Regions from separate parts of the Cupriavidus sp. 01L46 genome, predicted to be linked through region 3. Evidence: predicted binding sites of a transcription regulator. Region 3 holds the regulator's gene; each other region holds the start of a gene.
The links. The regulator sigma-54, encoded in region 3, starts transcription at its own class of promoters, with help from an activator protein. The targets are predictions, from matches to a motif close to TGGCANGNAANCTGCTTT.

Region 1: the regulator sigma-54 is predicted to act here: its motif matches at 1,941-1,958, upstream of AC1DS3_RS11690 (collagen-like triple helix repeat-containing protein).
Region 2: the regulator sigma-54 is predicted to act here: its motif matches at 1,628-1,645, upstream of AC1DS3_RS23325 (ammonium transporter).

What each region holds. Positions count from the first base shown of each region.
Region 1 is NZ_JBFTSF010000050.1:22,307-26,696, reverse strand. It holds gene AC1DS3_RS11700 (collagen-like triple helix repeat-containing protein) at 1-1,418, opposite strand, end outside; gene AC1DS3_RS11695 (hypothetical protein) at 1,417-1,599, shown strand; gene AC1DS3_RS11690 (collagen-like triple helix repeat-containing protein) at 2,129-3,298, shown strand; gene AC1DS3_RS11685 (Flp family type IVb pilin) at 3,665-3,853, shown strand; gene AC1DS3_RS11680 (prepilin peptidase) at 3,854-4,360, shown strand.
Region 2 is NZ_JBFTSF010000146.1:10,638-15,027, reverse strand. It holds gene AC1DS3_RS23340 (CreA family protein) at 1-90, opposite strand, end outside; gene AC1DS3_RS23335 (acyl-CoA thioesterase) at 107-592, opposite strand; gene AC1DS3_RS23330 (HU family DNA-binding protein) at 785-1,066, opposite strand; gene AC1DS3_RS23325 (ammonium transporter) at 1,678-2,880, shown strand; gene AC1DS3_RS23320 (mechanosensitive ion channel family protein) at 3,127-3,957, shown strand; gene AC1DS3_RS23315 (Bcr/CflA family multidrug efflux MFS transporter) at 4,031-4,390, opposite strand, start outside.
Region 3 is NZ_JBFTSF010000045.1:27,644-40,581, reverse strand. It holds gene AC1DS3_RS10810 (KpsF/GutQ family sugar-phosphate isomerase) at 1-644, shown strand, start outside; gene lptC (LPS export ABC transporter periplasmic protein LptC) at 660-1,286, shown strand; gene lptA (lipopolysaccharide transport periplasmic protein LptA) at 1,341-1,985, shown strand; gene lptB (LPS export ABC transporter ATP-binding protein) at 2,010-2,795, shown strand; gene AC1DS3_RS10790 (RNA polymerase factor sigma-54) at 2,931-4,406, shown strand; gene hpf (ribosome hibernation-promoting factor, HPF/YfiA family) at 4,456-4,806, shown strand; gene ptsN (PTS IIA-like nitrogen regulatory protein PtsN) at 5,189-5,644, shown strand; gene hprK (HPr(Ser) kinase/phosphatase) at 5,680-6,651, shown strand; gene AC1DS3_RS10770 (PsiF family protein) at 6,839-7,171, shown strand; gene rapZ (RNase adapter RapZ) at 7,291-8,208, shown strand; gene AC1DS3_RS10760 (LON peptidase substrate-binding domain-containing protein) at 8,275-8,952, shown strand; gene mutY (A/G-specific adenine glycosylase) at 9,075-10,244, opposite strand; gene AC1DS3_RS10750 (dynamin family protein) at 10,356-12,299, opposite strand; gene mutM (bifunctional DNA-formamidopyrimidine glycosylase/DNA-(apurinic or apyrimidinic site) lyase) at 12,566-12,938, opposite strand, start outside.

The DNA of each region.
Region 1 (4,390 bases), on a different contig from region 3:
TTGCCCGAGCCGCTGCCACTGCCACTGCCACTGCCGCTGCCGCTGCTTGCGGCATTGCCGCCGGTGATGCCCGCGACGATGCCGGTAACCGGTGCAAGCGCATTGCCTGCGCCGCCACCCGAGGCACCGCCGGCAGCGCCGGCGACCGTGCTCACCACGCCGCTGACCAAGTTGGTGACAGGCGCGAGCGGGCTGCTTGCGCTACCGCTACCCAGGCCGCCGGTGAGCCCACCGGTCAGGCCGCTGACCAGGCTGGTGACAGGCGCGAGCGGGCCGCTTGCGCTGCCGCCGCCCAGGCCGCCGGTGAGCCCACCGGTCAGGCCGCTGACCAGGCTGGCGACAGGCGCCAGCGGGCCGCTTGCGCTGCCACCAGTCAGTCCACCCGTGAGACCGCCCAGCAGGCTCGTGACCGGCGCCAGCGGGTTGCCGCTACCCGTGCCGCCCGGGTTGTAGGCCACGCCGCCAAGCGCGGCCACCGTGCTGCCCGCGCCGGCGACGATGCCGCCCACGCCCGACACCACCGGCGTGTTGGTCTGCCTGATTGTGTTGCCTGCCGTGGCCAGGCCGCCGCCCAGCGTCGCCAGCAGGTTGTTGACCGGAGCACCCAGGCCGGTTGCCGCGCCCAGCGTCTGCGTGCCGCCGGTGAGTTGCGAGGTGAGCGGCACGATAAGCTTGCTGACGCCGCCGGTGAGCTGCTCCACGGGGCCGGTCGAGAGGGCCGCGCCGAGCTGGGCGCCCGCGCCATTGACCGCGGTGCCGATTTGCGAAACCAGTGAGCCCACCGGCGTGGTGACGGCTGCCAGGGGCGACAGCGGACCGCTGCCCAGGCCGCTGACGAGCGAGCCGGCGTTGGTCACGGCATTGCCCACCTGGCTGACCACGCCGCCGGTGCTTGCCACCGTGGTGCCGAGCGGGTTGGTGGCATTTGGGATGTTGCCCAGGCCGTTTTGCACGCCGTTGCCCAGGGTGCTGACCGCGGCGCCGAGCGAGCCGACCACGCCGCCCAGGCCCTCCTTGGATTGGGTCGAGAGAATCGGCAGGTTGGTGTTCTTGATCTGCGTGCCGAGGTCGCTCACCACGTTGCCGGCCGAGGTTACGACGCCACCCGCTTGATCGACGATCTTGCTGGTCGGCGTCAGCGCGGCTGTGTTGCCACCGTTATTGCCGCCATTGTTGCCGCCGTTATTGCCGCCATTGTTTCCGCCGGAATTGCCACCGTTGCTGCCACCGCCCGTGCCTGCGTTGGTGCCGCTGCCGCTGCCGGTGGTGCCGGTGGTGCCTGCGCTGGTACCGCCGCCATTGCTGCTGCCCGCACCGCTGCCGGTATCCATGGACGTCGTGCCGCCACCGCTTGCGCAACCGCCGAGTGCCAACAGCGAGCCGAGCAGTGCCGTGATGAGGATCTGTTGAGTACGCATGACCTTTTCCCTTTTTTCTTCTCGTCGTGAAATCACGGTGCGCGTGGCGCCTGCCGTGGTGTCACTGCATAGCGCAAAGGGTGTGCCAGTGCGTGCCAGCATGCCGCCGGACCGCGCGCGGACACCCGATAAAGACGTGCCAGGCCTTGCCACGCCTGGGTTTGAAGAGGATGAGACATAGCCGGGAAAGGACCAGACATGAGCGCGCTGTGCGGTGTTTCGGTGTTACGCGTTACGTAACGCCGTGGCGCCCATAGGGAACAACGTGGACTTGTTCCCTGCGCCGCGGTCGCATGCCACCGTGTCGGCAGCGTGTGGGCAGACTGTGCGTGCGCAGTTGCGCATCGGGAACATCGAGGGGGGAACACGTTACGTAGCACGTAACACGCCGCGCGGCATGGGGCCGCCTTGTTGTGCAACGCGACGCGTGGCTGGCCCATGTTCGCCATCCCGCGTCAAACAACGGTTTGCACGGCGGCGCCAGGGTTGATGGACTGCATTGCCGGCTGCGTGCCACGCGGGTGGCACGCAGCTTGCGGTATTGGCTCCCGACAAGCGCGGCGCACAGCGCGGCGCGGAGCAAACGCCCTAGTCGTATTGCGGTATTGCGGTATTGCGTTCCGCGCTCAAGGCTTCGCATGCATCGTCCAAGAGCCAATTCGATTGCAGTTCCAAAGGAGAACCTTCCGCGAGGAAGACCAGGAGATCCCATGAAAGCGCATTTCGCCCCGATGTCATCCATGACCCTCGCCTGTGCCGCCGCACTGTTGCTGCTGGCAGGTTGCTCCTCCGGCGGATCCGGTAGCGGCGTGAGCCCCAGCGCCGTCACGCCAACCACGCCTCCTCCGAACAAACCGGCTGCGACGCCCGACACCACGCCCACCGCCAAGGTCACTGAAGGCGCGGGCAATACGGTGGTGGCAACCGGCAACGCGGTGAGCGATATCGGCAAGCAGATCCAGGCTGCGCAAGTGCCGCTGCTTCCTGACGCCACGCGCAACGCGCTCGGCGGCGTAGTGGTAAACGCGGGTAACACGGTCGGCACGCTAGGCGTGGGTGTGCGCGACGGCCTTGGCAATATGGGTGCAGTCACCGATCCGCTTGGCATCACCGTGTCCAGCACGGGCAACGTGGTGCAGAAAGCCGGCGTCACGGTATCGAGCGCGGGTGATCTCGTGAGCAGCCTCGGTACCGGGCAACTGGCGCCGCTAGGTGCGGTGACTACACCCGTGGGCGGCCTGGTCAATCAGGTTGGCGGCGCGGTGACGATGGCTGGCGGCAAGCTCGGCGAGGCGCTCTCGACCGGTCCCGTGGCGCAAGTCACCGGCAGCGTGAGCAAGGTGATCGTGCCGCTGACCACGCAGCTCACCACCGTTACGCAAACGGTTGGCGGCGCCACCGGCCTTGGCGCGCCGCTGGACAAGCTGCTGGCCACCCTTGGCAACTCCGTGGCCAGCGGCGGCAGCCTGCTGACCAATAGCCAGGCCCCGTTGGTCTCCAGCCTCGGCGGTATCGTGACCGAAGCCGGCAAGACCGTCGCCGGGGCCGGTGTGCTGGTGCACGGCAACGGCACCGGCGGCAATCCGCTCGGCGGGTTGCTCGGCAACCTGCCCCTGGGTGGCATCGCGGGCGGTTCCAGCTCGGGCGCAGGCGCAGCAGGCGCACTGGCACCCGTGACCGGCTTGCTTGGCGGCGTGACGGGTGGCGCTTCCGCAGGCACTGGCACTGCCGGCGCGCTGGGACCTCTGGCCGGTTTGCTGGCACCTGTGACGGGTGTGCTTAGCGGCGCGCGCAACACGGCAGCGGGTGCGGCTTCGACGACATCGACCACGCCGAACGCGCCGGGGCTGACCAATCTGCTCGGCGGCCTGGCTCGTTAATCGTTGATCTGAATACGTCGAATACGTCGAATACGCCGAATACGTCTTTACGGTGCGCAGTCGTCCTTACCCCGCGGCTGCGCATCCTTTTACATGACACCGCGCCACATGGCTCACCCGAACGGGTGTGGTATTTGACGCGAGTAGAACTTTTGCTCTTTAAAAAAACACTGTTTTCAAACGGACGTCAGCCATTATGCTGAGACAACTATAACTCCAAGGGGGGGTATGGTTGAGACATGGCTTTGATCTATAAATTGTTCACCAGCGTTACCGCTCGGTACTAACCTGGCCACAAGAGCGAGGTGGTATCGAAGGGGTAAGCGGACGCTGGGTGATGTATTAAATCAAAATCGGAGTGACATCATGAAAAACGCTTTGACACGCTTTCTTCGGGACGAACAAGGGGCAACTGCAATCGAGTATGGGTTGATTGCAGGTCTCATTGCTCTGGCTCTTATCACCACGGTCACTCAACTAGGCACCGACGTCAGTGCTCTGTTCACTCGCTTGAGCAGCAGGGTCACGGCCATTCTTCCCGCAGCCGGTGGCTAAGTGTTAGCCCTAATTGCCGCGTTATTCTGCGCGGCAATCATCTGGACCGATTTCGCTTATCGCAAAGTACCAAATGCCGTGCTGGTTGCCACGATCGTGGCAATGAGCCTGGCGCTTGCGTTCGGGCCTGCCCCTGAGCCTGGGCTGATTTCGCGGCTGCTCGGTTTTCTGGTGGGCTTGCTGGTCATGTTGCCGGTATATGCACTCGGCCGCATGGGCGCGGGCGACATCAAGTTCTTCGCCGTCACAGGCTTGTTCACTGGCCCCATGGGGCTGGTGACGGTATGGGTGGTCGGCAGCCTGCTGGCGCTTGCGCATGCCTTGCTGGTGCGCATGCAAGCTGGCGCGGTCTGGGCTGTATGGCGAGACCATTTCGCAAGCTTGCTGCAGCGAGGAGGCGGCATGAGCGTCCCTGGCGCGGCGCGCCATGCCGCGGAGGAACGCGGCATTCCGTACGCCGCGTACCTTGCGATCGGCTTGTTGGTCTGGATGATTTTGGGAAGGTAGCTGCCGCGCGGGCGGGGGTCTGATAGTCAA
Region 2 (4,390 bases), on a different contig from region 3:
GGCCGGCGCCAGCAGCGCCAACGCCGCCAGAAGACCGCTCAGGGGCCAAAACGGCCCACGGGAAACGCGATGGGAACGCCCGGATTGCATGGCCGTGCCCCCCACCTCAGGACACCGTGCCGGTGATTTCATCGTGCCGTTTTTCCATTTCCTGGCGCAGCTGGCGGCGCAGCTGGGCTGCGGCAAAGCGCTGTCGCTCGACTTCGTCGCGGGGCACCAGCGGCGGCACTTCGGCAGGTGCGCCGCTGTCGTCCACCGCGACCATGGTGAAGTAGCAGCTGTTGGTATGGCGAACCAGCTTGCTGCGGATATTCTCCGTGATCACCTTGATGCCGATTTCCATGGAGCTGCGGCCGGTGAAGTTGACTGCCGCCAGGAACGTCACCAGCTCACCKACGTGGATGGGCTGGCGAAACACCACCTGGTCGACKGACAGCGTGACCACATAGCGCCCGGCATAGCGGCTGGCACAGGCGTAGGCCACCATGTCGAGGTACTTGAGGATGGTGCCGCCGTGCACATTGCCGGAGAAATTGGCCATGTCCGGCGTCATCAGCACGGTCATGGAAAGCTGGTGGGACAGGTCATTCATGATGAAAATCCGGAATCTGGAAGCGGCCGGGCCGACCCGCGGCGCAGGTCGAAAGGCTGGCGCCGACGATCGGCAGTTTAACCCGGAACGATCGTCCTGCCTTACCCCCGAGAACGTCAAAAAGCACCCGGGCACCAATAAAAAAGCGGCCCAACGGGCCGCCTTCTCATTAGCGCCTGGGGCGCGGACTACTTATTTCTTCTTGTTCACAGCGTCCTTGAACCCTTGGCCGGCAGAGAACTTGACCGTCTTGGCGGCCGGAATCTTGATGGTCTCGCCAGTACGCGGATTGCGTCCGGTACGTGCGGCGCGCTTGCCGGAGCTGAAGCTGCCGAAGCCCACCAGCGTTACCGAATCACCCTTGGCAACCGCCTTCTTAATGTTGTCCAGAGCGGCATTCAGCGCGCGCTCTGCTGCAGCATTGCTCAGTTCCGCGTCAGCGGCGATGGCAGATACCAGTTCACCTTTATTCATGGCTGATTTCCCTTGTTGGTCGTCTTGATCGGAGTGTCTGCCACGCGGCAAATTACCGATCGGCGCAGTCTAATCCGCGCTTTACGCATTGGGCAATCCCCAGTGGCACCAATGCAACGAAAAAAGCCGCAAATCCTTGAGTCAAGCGCCTTTGCGGGGAATTTACCCCTCCTTTTCCGTGCTTTCAAATGCGGCCGGCGAGAGTAGTGGTCATTCGAACGCTGGTACGTGATGACAGGCATCGCTTGACAAGCTCAGGCCATCGCTGTGCGCGCCTTGTTGCCGCCGAACCCACCCAGGCGGCTTGGTCGGCAGCATCCCAATGGCTTTGGATGGACGCGCCAGAAAGAACCCATCATGGTGCATATAACCGGTGGGTGCGCGCCCCAAATCGGGGCATTGCCTCATTTTGGCYCAGACGCCGCGTGCCATGCATCCCCGGCGCATGACATTCMGTTTCCGGTGATGGCTTCGCAATCCGTGCGGCACCCACGTCGAGCGCGACAAATCGGTGCAAATTCCACCAACACGGTGRAGATCCCTGTCTCCGATGCCCCAGACTGGTACGCTTTTTGCGTACGTGTGCTCCCATTTTGCGCATTGAGGATTGTATGGACAAATGGAAGAGCGGCACCGATGCCCTGTTCATCTTGCTGGGGGCGATCATGGTGCTCGCCATGCACGCGGGCTTTGCGTTCCTGGAGCTGGGCACGGTGCGCAAGAAGAACCAGGTCAACGCACTGGTCAAGATATTGGTGGATTTTGCGGTTTCCACGATCGCCTATTTCTTTATTGGCTACACCYTGGCCTATGGGGTCGAGTTCTTCACCAGCGCCCATGCACTGGCGGAAAGAAGCGGCTACGAGCTGGTGAAGTTCTTCTTCCTGGCAACGTTTGCCGCCGCCATACCGGCGATTATTTCTGGCGGCATTGCCGAGCGCTCGCGCTTCAATCCGCAACTGGTGGCCACCTTCGTGCTGGTGGGCCTGGTCTATCCCTTCTTCGAGGGCATCGTCTGGAACAACCGCTTTGGCGTGCAGGACTGGATCGCCTCGGTCGCGGGCGCGCCGTTCCACGACTTCGCCGGCTCCGTCGTGGTCCATGCCATGGGCGGCTGGATCGCGCTTCCCGCCATATTGCTGCTGGGCGCGCGCCGCGGCCGCTACCAGAAAGACGGCCGCATCAGCGCGCACCCGCCCTCGAACATCCCGTTCCTGGCGCTGGGCGCATGGGTGCTGGCGGTAGGCTGGTTCGGTTTCAATGTCATGAGCGCGCAAACCGTCGACAAGATCAGCGGGCTGGTGGCCATCAACTCCCTGATGGCCATGGCCGGCGGCACGCTGGCCGCCTGGGCGGCCGGCCGCAACGACCCCGGCTTTGCCTACAACGGCCCGCTGGCCGGGCTGGTGGCGGTCTGCGCCGGATCCGACCTGATGCACCCGTTGGGCGCGCTGGTCACGGGCGCCATCGCCGGTGCGCTGTTCGTCTACCTGTTCACGCTGGCCCAGAACAAGTGGCATATCGATGATGTGCTGGGCGTCTGGCCGCTGCACGGGCTGTGCGGCGCGTGGGGCGGCATTGCCGCCGGCATCTTTGGCAGCCAGGCACTCGGTGGCATTGGCGGCGTTTCGCTCGGCGCGCAGTGCCTCGGCACCCTCCTTGGCATCGTGATCGCCCTGGTGGGTGGCACCGTGGTTTACGGCACGCTCAAGAAAGTCGTGGGCATCCGGCTTGACGCTGAATCGGAATACAACGGCGCGGACCTGTCGCTGCATCGCATCTCCGCCACGCCGGAGCGCGAAACCAACTGGTAAGGCACGGCGCAAAGGGAATTGCGCCCCTGCGCCCCTGCGCCCTTGCGCCCCACCGCCCCTTCTCCTGCGACCCATGGCCGCGAGTGGCGCCCTGCGCCCTTTGCGGCCATTTTGTGCTTGAACTTCCGCTCGCCGCGTAGCAATAATGCGTTGCCCACTTTCGCGCCCCGCCGCCGATGCGCCCGGGCATCCGCTGCATGATGTTCGTTGCCTGTGTACCTGCCGAGCCAGCAAGGGAGAAACGCGATGGATGCCACAACGCTGCAGAAGTATCAGGATGTGGTTGTCGCCTATGCGACGGAAGTCGGGTTCAAGGTTCTCGCCGCCCTCGTCTTCTGGGTGATTGGCCGGTGGCTGATCCATGTCGTGGTACGCATGGTGCAGGGGTCCCTGACCAAGCAAAAGGTCGACCCGACCCTGCTGCGCTATGTCGGCTCCATCGTCACGGTGACCCTGAATGTCGTGCTGATCATCGGGATCCTGGGTTACTTCGGCATCCAGACCACCAGCTTTGCCGCGCTGATCGCGGCGGCCGGCATCGCCATCGGCATGGCGTGGTCGGGGCTGATGTCCAATTTCGCGGCAGGCGCCTTCCTGGTGGTGCTGCGGCCCTTCAAGGTCGGGGATTTCGTCACGGCAGGCGGGACCACCGGCACCGTCAGGGAGATCGGCCTGTTTGCCACCACGCTGGACACGCCCGACAATGTCCTCACCGTGGTCGGCAACAGCAAAATCTTTGCGGACACCATCCAGAACTTCAGCGCCAACCCGTACCGCCGGGTCGAGCTCAAGGCCCAGTTGGCCGGCAGCACGGACGTGGCGGCGGCCGCCACCCTGCTCAAGGCGCGGCTGGCCGCGCTGCCCAACGTTCTGGCCGAGCCGCCGCCGGACGTGGAGATTCTCGAGTTCACCCTGGTGGGTCCGGTGCTTGCGGTACGTCCGCACTGCCATACCGACCATTACTGGCAGGTGTATTTCGATAGCAACCGCGTGATCCGCGAGAGCTTTGGCGAGGCCGGCTTCGCCGCGCCAATGCCAGCCCAACTGGTGGTGCTGCAAAACGCCGCGGCCGCTTAACCGTGTATCGATGGGATGGCGCGGCCAAACTGAGCCAGGCCGCCCCGCTACCGCTGCAGCATCGGCGCCCGGATCATCCGGCGCCGCGCACCGTCGCGCCTGAACGGCCGAAGGCCCGCATCAGCACAGCGCCGCTACCGCAAACGCCCATGACCACCGCCAGCGGCAGCGCGCTGCCGTCCCGCCAGAAGCTGACGGCGGCGCCGGCCAGGGTGCCCAGGGAGAATTGCAGCGTTCCCATCAATGCGGAGGCCGTGCCGGCACGATGGCCCTGCCGGTCCATGGCCAGTGCCGAGGCGTTCGGCAGGATACAGCCAAGGCTGGCGATAAACACAAAGAAGCCCGTCAGCAGCACCGGCAGCGGCGCCAGGCCGGCGAGTACAGCCGCGGCCAAGACTAGGCCGGCCAGGCACGGCGCAAGCAGCGCGCCGCG
Region 3 (12,938 bases):
TCCCGATCGTCAAGCGCATCGGCGCCAAGCTCATCTCCGTGACTGGCAACCCCGCCTCCACGCTGGCCAAGCTGGCCGACGCGCACCTCAATGCCGGGGTGGAAAAAGAAGCCTGCCCGCTCAACCTGGCGCCGACCGCCAGCACCACCGCCGCACTGGCGATGGGCGACGCGCTCGCGGTGGCGGTGCTGGATGCCCGCGGCTTCGGCGAGGAAGACTTTGCCCGCTCGCATCCGGGCGGCGCGCTCGGGCGCAAGCTGCTGACCCACGTGCGCGACGTCATGCGCAGCGGCAACGCGGTGCCCAAGGTGCGCGAGAGCACGCCGCTGGCACAGGCCCTGATGGAAATCACCCGCAAAGGCATGGCAATGACCGCGGTGGTGGACCCGGACGACCGCCTGATCGGCGTCTTCACCGATGGCGACCTGCGCCGCCTGCTCGAAACCCCGCGTGACTGGAAGACCGTACCCATCAGCGAGGTCATGCACCGCACACCGCATACCGTCGGGCCGGACCAGCTGGCCGTGGAAGCCGTGCAGGTGATGGAGGCGAACCGCATCAACCAGATGCTGGTGGTCGACGCGGAGCGGCGCCTGGTCGGCGCGCTCCACATCCACGACCTGACCCGCGCCAAGGTCATCTGAGGCCAGCCCATGCCCATGCGGGAAATCCTGTCCTCCCTGAGCCGGCTTGCCATGCGAGCCCTGCCCCTGCTGCTGATGGCACTGGTGGCGGGCAGCACCTTCTGGCTGGTGCAGGTCAACTCCCCGAAAGAAGCGGACACCGGGACGGTAGGCAAGAAGCATGAACCGGATTACTACATGATCCGTTTTTCCGCGACCGAGCTTGCCGAGGACGGCAACACCAAGCTGCGCTTCACCGGCGACAAGATGATCCACTTCGAGGACGACCAGACCTACGAAGTGACGCGCCCGGCCATGCGCTCCTACGAAATCGACCGTCCGCCCGTCACCGGCCACTCCGATCGCGGCACAATGAACGCGGAAGGCTCGGTCATCGACCTGTTCGGCAATGCCTTCATCGTGCGTGCCCAGGGCCCCGAGCCTGCCAAGGACCCACAGATGACGGCCGCCTCGGAGTATTTCCAGGTGCTGGTGAACGATGACATCGTCAAGACCGACAAGGCTGTCAAGCTGACCCGCGGCCCGTCGGTGATGACCGCCAACGGCCTGGTCTTCAACAATGTCACTCGCGAAGTACAATTGCTGGGTAACGTACGCGGCACCATCATCACGGGGCCGCCGCCGGCAAGTCCCGCGAAGTAGCCCTGAAGCCGCCCGCGGGCACCAGCCGCCCGCGTCAACCGCCATCACGCCAACATGAATCCATTCCCGACGACTTCGTCCTGTCTGCGCCGCAGCACGGCCGCTTTGCTGACGCTGGCCGCCGTCCTTGGCCTCACGCTGGCCGCGCCCGCCAGCGCCGAAAAGGCCGACCGCGAAAAGCCGCTGGTCCTGGAGGCCGACAATGCCAGCTACGATGACGTCAAGCAGGTCTATGTACTGACCGGCAACGTGGTGCTGACCAAAGGCACCATGGTGCTCAAATCCGACGCGGCCGAAGTCCGTACCGATCCCGAGGGCTACCAGTACGCGGTCGCGACCTCTAAGGGCGGCAAGCAAGCCTATATCCGCCAGAAGCGCGACAACGTCGACGAGTACATCGACGGCTGGGGCGACCGCATCGAATATGACGGCAAGCAGGAGTTGTCCAAGCTGATCGGGCGCGCCCGCATGGCTCGCCTGGCCGGCGCCAAGCTGGTCGACGAGATCCGCGGCGCGGTGATCACCTATGACAGCCGCAACGAGTTCTACACGGCCAGCGGCGGCGCCGAGAACGCGACCGCGGGCAGCCCGTCGGGCCGCGTGCGCGCCGTGCTGTCGCCGCGCCAGGAGCAGCCCGCCAGCGGTGCCGCAGCCAACCCGCTGCCGCTCAAGCCGGCCACGGCTCCCGTCAACCCCTGACCCACGGATTCTGACTTCACCTTCATGACCGCTACCCAAACCGCACCGTCCCAGCCCGCCACCCTGAAGGACAGCAGCACGCTGGTCGTGCGCCACCTGAAGAAGCGCTACGGCTCGCGCACCGTGGTCAAGGACGTGTCGCTCGACGTGAAGAGCGGCGAGGTGGTCGGCTTGCTGGGCCCCAACGGCGCGGGCAAGACCACGTCGTTCTACATGATCGTGGGGCTGGTGGCGCTGGACGAGGGCGATATCGTGCTCGACGACAAGCACATCAGCGGCCTGGCCATCCATGAGCGAGCGCGCATGGGCCTGTCCTACCTGCCGCAGGAAGCCTCGGTGTTCCGCAAGCTCAATGTGCAGGAGAACATCCGCGCGGTGCTGGAGCTGCAGCTCAACGATGGCAAACCCCTGGGCAAGGCCGAGATCGAGCGCCGGCTGGACACCCTGCTGGATGACCTGCAGATTGCCCACCTGCGCGACAACCCGGCGCTATCGCTGTCCGGCGGCGAGCGCCGCCGCGTGGAAATCGCCCGCGCGCTGGCCTCCGCGCCGCGCTTCATCCTGCTCGACGAGCCCTTCGCCGGTGTCGACCCGATCGCGGTAGGCGAAATCCAGCGCATCGTCAGCTTCCTCAAGGCACGCAATATCGGCGTGCTGATCACCGACCACAACGTGCGCGAGACGCTGGGCATCTGCGACCACGCCTACATCATCAGCGAAGGCGCGGTGCTGGCGTCCGGGCAGCCTGAGGACATCATCGCCAACGAGTCGGTGCGCAAGGTCTACCTGGGCGAGAACTTCCGCATGTAAGGGCGCGTGGCGCCTGCCGCGCATCGGCCCCCGGGCGGCTTCGGTGTCGCCTTTTATCCTTCAAACGATCATAGCGACACCAGCGATAGCAATTTCCGTTCCATCAGTACGGAAGTTGAGCATAAAATAGGTCGCATGAAACCGTCGCTACAGCTCCGCCTCTCGCAGCATCTCGCGCTTACGCCGCAACTCCAGCAGTCGATCCGGCTGCTGCAACTGTCCACGCTTGAACTGCAGCAGGAAGTGGAACAGGCGCTGACCGAGAACCCCTTGCTCGAGCGTGAGAACGACTGGCTGGACAGCCCGTTGCGCGTGTCTTCGGACGGCTCGGTGAACCTGCAGAGCGCGCCCGCGCCGGCGCCCGCCGATGGCCAGGGCACCAGCGAGAACCGCCCGGATGGCGCCCCCGAAGCCGACGACAGCTACTCCGACAGCAACGAGGATTACGGCAGCGACTGGAGCCTGGACGACTTCGCCCGCCGCCCGCAAGGCGAAGACGACGAAAAGACCCCGATGCAGCTGCGCGACGCCGAGCCCACGCTGCGTGAACACCTCATGGAACAGCTGGCGCCGCTCAAGATTTCCCTGCGCGACAAGGGGCTGGCTATCTTTCTGGTCGAATCCCTGGACGATGATGGCTACCTGAGCACGACGCTCGAGGAAATCTGCAGCGAGCTGCCGGAGGAGCTCGAGTTCGAGGTCGACGAGATCCAGGCTGTGCTCACGCTGCTGCAGAGCTTCGATCCGCCGGGCGTCGGGGCACGCAACGCCGCCGAGTGCCTGGCGCTGCAATTGCGCAGGCTCAAGCATCCGCAGCGCGAACTGGCGCTGAGCATCGTCACCAACCACCTCGAGCTGCTGGCGGTGCGCGATTACACGCGCCTTAAAAAGGCGCTGCAAGTGGACGAGCCGGAACTCAAGGCCGCCCATGAACTGATCCGCTCGCTCGCGCCCTATCCCGGCCATGCCTACAGCCGGCCAGAAGCGGATTTCGTGGTGCCCGATGTTTTTGTTCGAAAGTTGAGCGGCGGATGGATCGCCCACCTAAACCCGGATGTGATGCCGCGGCTACGCATCAACGACATGTACGCGCAGATTTTGCGCGGTGCAAAAGGCGATGCAGGCGCGGCCGGATTGCAGCAAAAGCTGCAGGAAGCACGCTGGTTGATCAAGAATATCCAGCAAAGGTTCGACACGATATTGCGCGTCGCACAAGCCATTGTCGAACGTCAAAAGAACTTCTTCACCCACGGTGAAATTGCGATGCGCCCCTTGGTTTTGCGGGAGATTGCCGATACACTGGGTTTACACGAGTCCACCATCTCTCGGGTGACTACCAATAAATACATGGCAACGCCGATGGGGACTTTCGAGCTGAAGTATTTTTTCGGCTCTCACGTATCCACAGAAACCGGCGGCGCGGCCTCATCAACGGCAATCCGTGCGTTGATCAAGCAATTGATAGGAGCCGAAGACGCTAGGAACCCCTTGTCCGACAGCCGGATTGCCGAATTGCTCGGCGAGCAAGGCTTTGTGGTAGCACGGCGTACCGTTGCCAAATACCGCGAAGCGCTCAAGATTCCCGCGGTCAATCTCCGTAAGACTTTGTAGCCGAGCTGCATCGCCTGCCTGATGCAGCTCTTTCAGAAGGAGAAACGCTATGAACTTCAAGATCAGTGGACACCACTTGGACATCACGCCCCCTCTGCGTGAGTACGTGGAAACGAAACTGGAGCGTATCGTCAGGCATTTCGATCAAGTCATTGGCGTAAGTGTGCTGCTCTCTGTCGACAATACAAAAGAAAAGGACCGGCGGCAGTACGCGGAAATCAATCTACATCTCAAGGGCAAGGACATCTTTGTCGAAGCGCATCATGAAGACCTGTATGCCGCTATCGACGCACTGGTCGACAAGCTCGACCGGCAGGTGATTCGCCACAAGGATCGCGTGCAGAGCCACGACCGTGAAGCGGTCAAGTATCAGATGGCCGCATCGCAGATGCAGCAATGACCGTGCCTGACGGCCCACATACCGGGCCGTCGGTGTCAGTCCCTTGAAAAATGGAATCAAGCCGCGCCCAGAGCGCGGCTTTTTCATTGCGGCCTACCCAATCGGGGCACACAGGGGATTCCGCAACGCATATGTACCGGTGTATGCTGTGCAATACATAGTTGACTGGCCTAGCCATTCCGGTGCATGCAGCACCGCTTGAGCGCATCGGCCATTGCAATGCACAAAGCGGAAGCGGGCCTGCTCTATAATMGCCAGACGCCCGACACCGGCATGGGGGACAACCGGTGGAAACCTCGGGCCTTGGTTTTTATCCACTTTCCGCCCGGCGGGACGCCTCCTGGCCCCGGGCCTGCTTACTAGAAAACCCTGCGCATTCCACATGAATCGTTTGGCTAAATTGCTGCCACCCGGCAACATCAACCTCGACGTCAGCGTCACCAGCAAGAAGCGCGTGTTCGAACAGGCCGGGCTCCTCTTCGAGAACAACCATGGCGTAGCGCGCGCGACCGTGACCGACAACCTGTTCGCCCGCGAGTCGCTGGGGTCCACCGGCCTAGGCGCGGGGGTTGCAATCCCCCACGGCCGTATCAAGGGACTGAAGCAGCCACTGGCCGCCTTCATGCGCCTGGCCGAGCCGATCCCCTTCGAGTCGCCCGACGGCAAGCCGGTCGCGCTGCTGATCTTCCTGCTGGTGCCCGAACAGGCCACCCAGCAGCATCTGGAAATTCTCTCCGAGATCGCCCAGTTGCTGTCCGACCGCGAGATGCGCGAAGGACTGGCTACCCTGCCCACCCCCGACGACGTGCACCAGTTGCTGACGCAATGGCACCCTTGATCCGGCACTGAAAGCCCGCCCCTGAAAGCACCCGAATGGAACTCACTGGCGTCACCTCGCAGTCGATCTTCGACGACAACGCAGCCGATATCAAACTCTCCTGGGTAGCAGGACTGGAGGGTGCGGACCGCGCCTTCGATGTCGAGTTTGCGCGTGAAGCCACGTCCGCGGCCGATCTCGTCGGCCACTTGAACCTGATCCACCCGAACCGGATCCAGGTGCTGGGCAAGCCCGAAATCACGTATTACCAGCGCCTCGATGACGAGATGCGCAAGCGCCAGATGGGCGAGCTGATCCTGCTGGAGCCGCCGTTCCTGGTGATCGCCGACGGCATGGAGCCGCCGCCCGACCTGGAACTGCGCTGCACGCGCTCGTCCACCCCGCTGTTCACCACGCCGGTGTCTTCGGCCGCGGTGATCGATCACCTGCGCCTCTATCTGTCGCGCATTTCCGCGCCGCGCGTAACCATGCACGGCGTGTTCCTCGACATCCTCGGCATGGGCGTGCTGGTGATGGGCGAATCCGGCCTGGGCAAGAGCGAGCTCGGCCTGGAACTGATCTCGCGCGGACATGGGCTGGTGGCGGACGATGCCGTCGATTTCGTGCGCCTCGGGCCGGACTTCATTGAGGGCCGCTGCCCGCCGCTGCTGCAGAACCTGCTGGAAGTGCGCGGCCTGGGCCTGCTCGACATCAAGACCATCTTTGGCGAGACTGCGGTACGCCGCAAGATGAAGCTCAAGCTGGTGGTGCAGCTGGTACGCCGCAACGATGGCGAATTCGAGCGCCTGCCGCTGGACTCCCAGTATCTCGACGTGCTCGGCCTGCCTATCCACATGGTCAAGATCCAGGTGGCGGCCGGCCGAAATCTCGCCGTGCTGGTCGAGGCCGCCGTGCGCAACACCATCCTGCGCTTGCGCGGCATCGACACGCTGCGCGACTTCATGGACCGCCAGCGCGCCGCGATGCAGGCCGATGTCGCATCGCGGGGCCAGGGCAGGCTACTCTAGGCTTGGCAGGCCCACGTCATGCGACCACGACGGGGCCGTTTTCAATTGCTTACATCCGGCCGCGCTTCAATGGTCAACGCGATTGGGGCATAGGCCGTTTTGTGCAGTAATGGGCATTGGGCCCAGCCCGAGTTGCCGAGCCGACAGGCCAGCAGCCATGAAGTTTTCCACAGCCAGGAGAGCAAGCATGAAAAAATTGATCGCGATGTGCGTGCTGGTAGCCCCGCTTTTTGCCACCGGCGCCTTCGCCCAGAATGCACCGGCCGCGGCACCCGCTGCCGCAGCCGCACCCGCTGCAGCTAACACCCAGCAGGACAAGATGAAGGCTTGCAACACGCAGGCCACCGGCAAGAAGGGCGACGAGCGCAAGGCCTTCATGAGCAATTGCCTGTCCAACAAGCCCGCGGCCGCACCCGCCAAGAACAGCCAGCAGGAAAAGATGAAGACCTGCAACGCCCAGGCCACCGGCAAGAAGGGCGATGAACGCAAAGCCTTCATGAGCGACTGCTTGTCCAAGTAAGCTACCGGCATCATTTGCGGCGCGGACGTGTAAAAATGGCGAACCTTTTCGGTTCGCCATTTTTGCTGGCACGGCGCCGTCATGACGGCGTCATCACCTGATGTTATGCTTGTCGTGCTATGCGCATCATACTTATCACCGGGATCTCCGGCTCCGGCAAATCCGTTGCCTTGAACGTACTGGAAGACGCGGGCTACTACTGCGTCGACAACCTGCCGGCGCAGTTTATCCCGGAGCTGGCCCAGTACCTGGCGGCGCAGGGCTACACCCATCTGGGCGTCGCCACCGATATCCGTAGCCGCGAATCGCTGGACAAGCTGCCCGGCACGCTGCGCGACCTCGCCTCCGAACACCAGGTCCGGGTGGTCTTCCTGACCGCCAATACCGATGCGCTGGTGCAGCGTTATTCCGAGACAAGGCGGCGCCATCCGCTGTCGATGCGCGCAGCCATGGCTAGCCTCTCGGCCAATCCCAAGAACGAGAATCTCGCCGACAGTACCGCCGAGGCCGCACTCAACGACACCTCGCTGATCGAGGCCATCGAGATGGAGCGCGAGCTCCTGAGCCCGCTGGCGGAGGCTGCGCACCGCATCGACACCAGCAATGTGCGCACCAATACATTGCGCGCGTGGATCAAGGAATTCGTGCGCGGCGATGACCTCAAGCTCACATTACTGTTCGAGTCGTTCGGCTTCAAGCACGGCGTGCCCAGTGACGCCGACCTGGTGTTCGACGTGCGCTCGCTGCCCAACCCCTATTACGACCTGGCGCTGCGCCCGCTGACCGGCCGCGACGAGCCCGTGATCGACTTCCTGCAAAGCCAGCCGATGGTGCTGGCCATGGCCGAGGACATACGCGCCTATGTGGAAAAGTGGCTGCCAAGTTTCATCGCTGACAATCGCAGTTACCTGACCGTCGCAATCGGTTGCACTGGCGGGCAGCATCGCTCCGTGTACATCGCGGAAAGACTTGCCAACTATTTTCGTGCCCATGGTAATGTGCTGGTGAGACACCGCGAGCTCGCGCCGGGCGGCTAAACACCGCACCGCCAGGTTTCGCGGTCAGGCTCGGCAATTCTCGCCCGAAACCTTTGCTGGCTCAGCATGTCCTCACCCGCCACACCCGGCTCATCCACTTCATTCTCCGCCTCGCACAGCACCTCGGCGGGGCCTACGCTGGATGGCCTGCCGCTGTTTCCGCTGCATACCGTACTCTTTCCCGATGGGCTGCTGCCACTGCGCGTGTTCGAAGCGCGCTACGTGGACATGGTGCGCACCTGCATGCGCGATCGCTCGCCCTTCGGTGTCTGCCTGATCGCCAGCGGCAATGAGGTCGCCCGCCAGGACGAGCCCACCATGCCCGAGACGATCGGCTGCCTGGCCGACATCATCGACTGCAATATGGAGCAACTGGGCGTGCTGCTGATCAGCGCGCGCGGCCGCCAGCGCTTCCGGCTGCTGGGCCACAGCGTGAGCCCCGACGGCTTGCTGGTCGGCCAGGCGGAATTGCTGCCGCCCGACATCATCGACTGCAAGCTCGAGCTACTGGGCGAATGCCTGGCCGTGCTGCGGCGTATCGTTGCCTCGCTCCATGCCGAGCATCCGGGCGAGCTGCCTTTCAGCGAGCCGTTCCTGTGGGATGACCCCAGCTGGGTGGCCAATCGGCTGTGCGAGTTCTTGCCGGTGCCGCTCAAGGCCAAGCAGATGCTGATGGCGCTGCCGGACGCGGGCATGCGGATCGAGATCGTGCATAAATACATGCACCAGCACCACATCCTCTAAGAGGCCGTTTCAAAATGAAGCGAAGCGGTTCTGGCTAGGCGCGCGGCCGCAGACAGTACAGCTGGATCGGCCAAGGCCGCGCAACGACGCCAGAATCTTTTTGAAATGGCCTCTAAGCAACGTTAAAACAATCCGCCTTGGGCTTGCGCCTCCAGCAGCTTGCGCACCGGCGCGGGCGTGCCTAACGCATCCAGATCGTCCAGTGACAGCCAGCGTAGCGCGGGGCCGTTGGCGGCATCGCGCGCGGTGAGGCCGGTGACGTCGACGCGAATGGCGCGGATCAGCAAGCGGAAGTGGGTGAAGACGTGGGTGAGCTCGCCGACCATATTGGCCGTGCTGGGATTGCCGAATTCGCGGGCGCGTTCCAACGCAGCGTCTTCGGCCAGTTCCGCATCGAAGGGCACGGTATCGACCGGCATTTCGGGCAAGCTCCACAGCCCGCCCCAGATGCCGCTGTCCGGGCGCAGTGCGAGCAGGACCTCGCGGCCGCGGCGGACCAGCAGCATCACGGTGCTGCGCTCGGGAATGGCGGCACGCGGCTTCGGCGTGGGCAGCACGCCGGTCAGCCCGTCGCGGCGCGCCACGCAGTCGCTGGCCAGCGGGCACGACGCGGCGGCGGCAAGGCAGGCTGGCTTGCCGCGCGAACAGACAGTGGCGCCGAGGTCCATCACGCCCTGGGTGTAGGACACCATGTCCTCGGCTTGCGCCGGCCCCTTGGCGGGCAGGACCGCATCGGCAATCTGCCACATGCGGTTCTCCACCGCCTTGACGCCGGGATGGCCATGGATGCCAAAGAACCTCGCAAAGACGCGCTTGACGTTGCCATCCAGGATCGGCGAGCGCACGCCGGCGCTGAACGCCGCCACGGCTGCCGCGGTGGAGCGGCCGATGCCGGGCAGCGTCACCAGCACCTCGGGGTCGGTCGGGAACACACCACCATGCTCGCTCATTACGGCCTTGGCGCAGCGGTGCAGGTTGCGCGCGCGCGAGTAGTAGCCAAGCCCGGCCCACAGCGCCATCACCTCATCCGCGCTGGCCTCGGCCAATGCGGCCACGGTTGGCAGCCGGCCGACGAAACGCTGGAAATACTCGATCACCGCGCTGACCTGAGTCTGCTGCAGCATGATCTCGGACAACCAGATACGGTAAGGGTCGCGGGTGTTCTGCCACGGCAGGTCATGGCGCCCGTGCACGCGCTGCCAGCCCACCACGCGCGCGGCGAAATCGGCAGGAACCACGGCGGGGGAAAGATCGGATGAAACGGCAGGAGAAGCAGCGGGCTTGCGGGGCATCGGGTACGTGACGGGTAAGGCAACACAGCAACAGCGCCGGAGGCGGCGGCGCGTCATGATACCGCTTCGCCGCCACCGGCACTCGCCGCCGGCCACACTTCAGGCCGCGCTTCAGGCCGCGAACGCCTTGAGCTGCCCCTCGTCGGCGTCCGGCTGCAGGATCCGCCTGGAGAAGGACTCGATGCGCCCGCTGCGATCGTCCAGGCCGTTGAGCACTTCCTCGAGCTGCGCGATGCGGCTCTCGAGCGTGTCGGTGGCCTCGTGGATGCGCTCGATCGAATCGACCCGGCGGCGCAACTGTTTCTGGTGCTCGCGCACCTGCGCCTCCAGCGGCGTCATCACCGACTTGAGCCAGATCTCGATATCGCGGTTCAGATCGCGGAAGGTTTCCAGCACGCGGGTGGCGATGGTGGAAAACGCGCTCTGCACCAGCTGCGGGCGCGAGCGCGTGAGCATGTTCATGGCGCCGAAGTGCGTGTGGGCCAACGCCAGCGTCTGCTGCAATTCGTTGACGTAGCGCGCGGTGACGAACTGGATCGGCGCGGGCAGCGTAAAGCCATGCTCGGCATTGAAGCGGCGGTACATGCTGTCGGTGAGCTGGTGGAGCTGGGCGATCTTCTGGTCCGCCTCGCTGACCAGTTCGCCAAGCCGCGCAAACAAGGCGTCCATGTCCTCGCGCATGCCGCGCGAGAAGAAACGCTCCTTCATCTGCTCGCGGCGCTCGCGCATGGTGCGGCGCACGTCGCGCAGCTGCAGGCTCTTGATGATGTCCGCGCTATGGCGCCCGAACACCAGCCGCAGGGCCTGGAACTTGGCGATGCTCTGCTCGAACTCTTCTTTCTCCGACTGCACGCGCATCAGCATGTGCTTGACCATCGCGTGGTTCTTGCCGCGCAGCCCGCGCAGCTCGAACAACTGCTCGACGATGCTGCGGCGGCGGCTTTGCAGCAGTTGCTGCGCGCCGCGCGCCATCTCCTCCACCGAGCGCTGCACCTGGTCAGCGACGATCTCGCGCCGCTGCGGGATCAGCTGGTCAGACAGCACGTGCTCGAATTGCGGCAGGCCGCTGCGCGCCAGCAAGTCGTCATCGTTGGTGACCTTGGCCACCAGGCCCTTCTGCGCCGACACCGGGTAGACGCGCGACTCGTCGATGCCCAGCACATGAGCGCTGGTGGTGACCTGGCGCGTGATCTCGGCCGCGGTCTCGGCCGGCGACTTGAGCGGGTCCCACAGGCCATCGATCTTGTTGAGCACCGCCAGGCATCCCTTGCGGTGGCCTGCGCTCACATGGCTGCGCCAGAGGTCGAGGTCGCTCTTGGTCACGCCCGCGTCGGCCGCCAGCATGAACACCACGACATGCGCGTCCGGGATCAGGCGCAGCGTCAGTTCGGGCTCGGTGCCAATCGCGTTGAGGCCCGGCGTGTCGAGGATGACCAGGCCCTGGCGCAACAGCGGATGCGGGAAGTTGATGACCGCGTGGCGCCAGCGGGAAATCTCGACCATGCCATCGGCATCGAGCGCGTAGGCGGCGTCGGGATCGTTCTCGTTGTACAGGCCAAGCGACTCGGCCATCTCGCGCGTGACACGGTTGGTCTCGACCACGTGCCGGAATGCATCCAGCATGCCATCGGGCGACGAGGGGTCGAGCGGCACGGTATGCCAGTGCGCATCGACGTCAAGGAAATCGGCGGTGGAAGCTTCCTGCAGGCGCGTCTCGATCGGCAGCAGCCGGATGCACGGCGCCTCGGCTTCGTCGTAGCGCAGCTCGGTCGGGCACATCGTGGTGCGCCCGGCGGAAGACGGCAGGATGCGACGGCCGTAGTCGGCAAAGAAAATCGCGTTGATCAGCTCGCTCTTGCCCCGCGAAAACTCCGCGATGAACGCCACCTTGAGCCGGTCGCTCTTGAGCACGCCCTGGATGCGCTGGACGCGTTCGTCGGCCTGGGCGTCGTAGAGATCGTGCTGCTGCAGCCAGGAGCGGAATTCGGCCAGGGAGTGGAGTACCCCGGTTCTCCAGGCGCCGTATTGTTCGAATTGAAGGGCGAGGGTTGTCATTGGCACTGGGATCGGCTTGGCGAAAAGCCCCCGCGGCGGCGCTGCAGGCCTGACATCTTGATGTCCGATGGCCGGCACCCGGGCGGTGACATGGTGTCTTTGTAACACTTTTTTACGTTCTTCAAGATACAGGTTTACGGCGGATTTTTGTGAAATTCGAGTCGCCCGCCGCCTTCCCTGTTGCGCCGGGCCATCGGGTTGGCGCCACATTCGCAAGAAGATAGGCAATCATCACTCTCGTACGGCCTGCGCAACGAGAGCCGCACTCAACGTTGACAGCTCGGGCAGTAGAACGTCGAGCGCTGCCCCTGGACGATCTGCCGGATGGTGGTGCCGCAGACCCGGCATGGATGGCCGGCGCGGTCGTACACGGCGCAATCCAGCTGGAAATAGCCACTGCTGCCATCGCTGCCGACGAAGTCGCGCAAAGTGCTGCCGCCGCGCTCGATCGCGCGGGCCAGCGTGTCGCGCACGGCCTCGGCCAGGCGTTCGCAACGCGCCAGCGACAAGCGCCCGGCCGGCGTGGTGGGGCGGATACCCGCGGCGAACAGGCTTTCCGAAGCATAGATATTGCCCACGCCCACCACGATGTCGCCTGCGAGGAGCACGGTCTTGATGGCCGCGCTGCGCCCGCGTCCC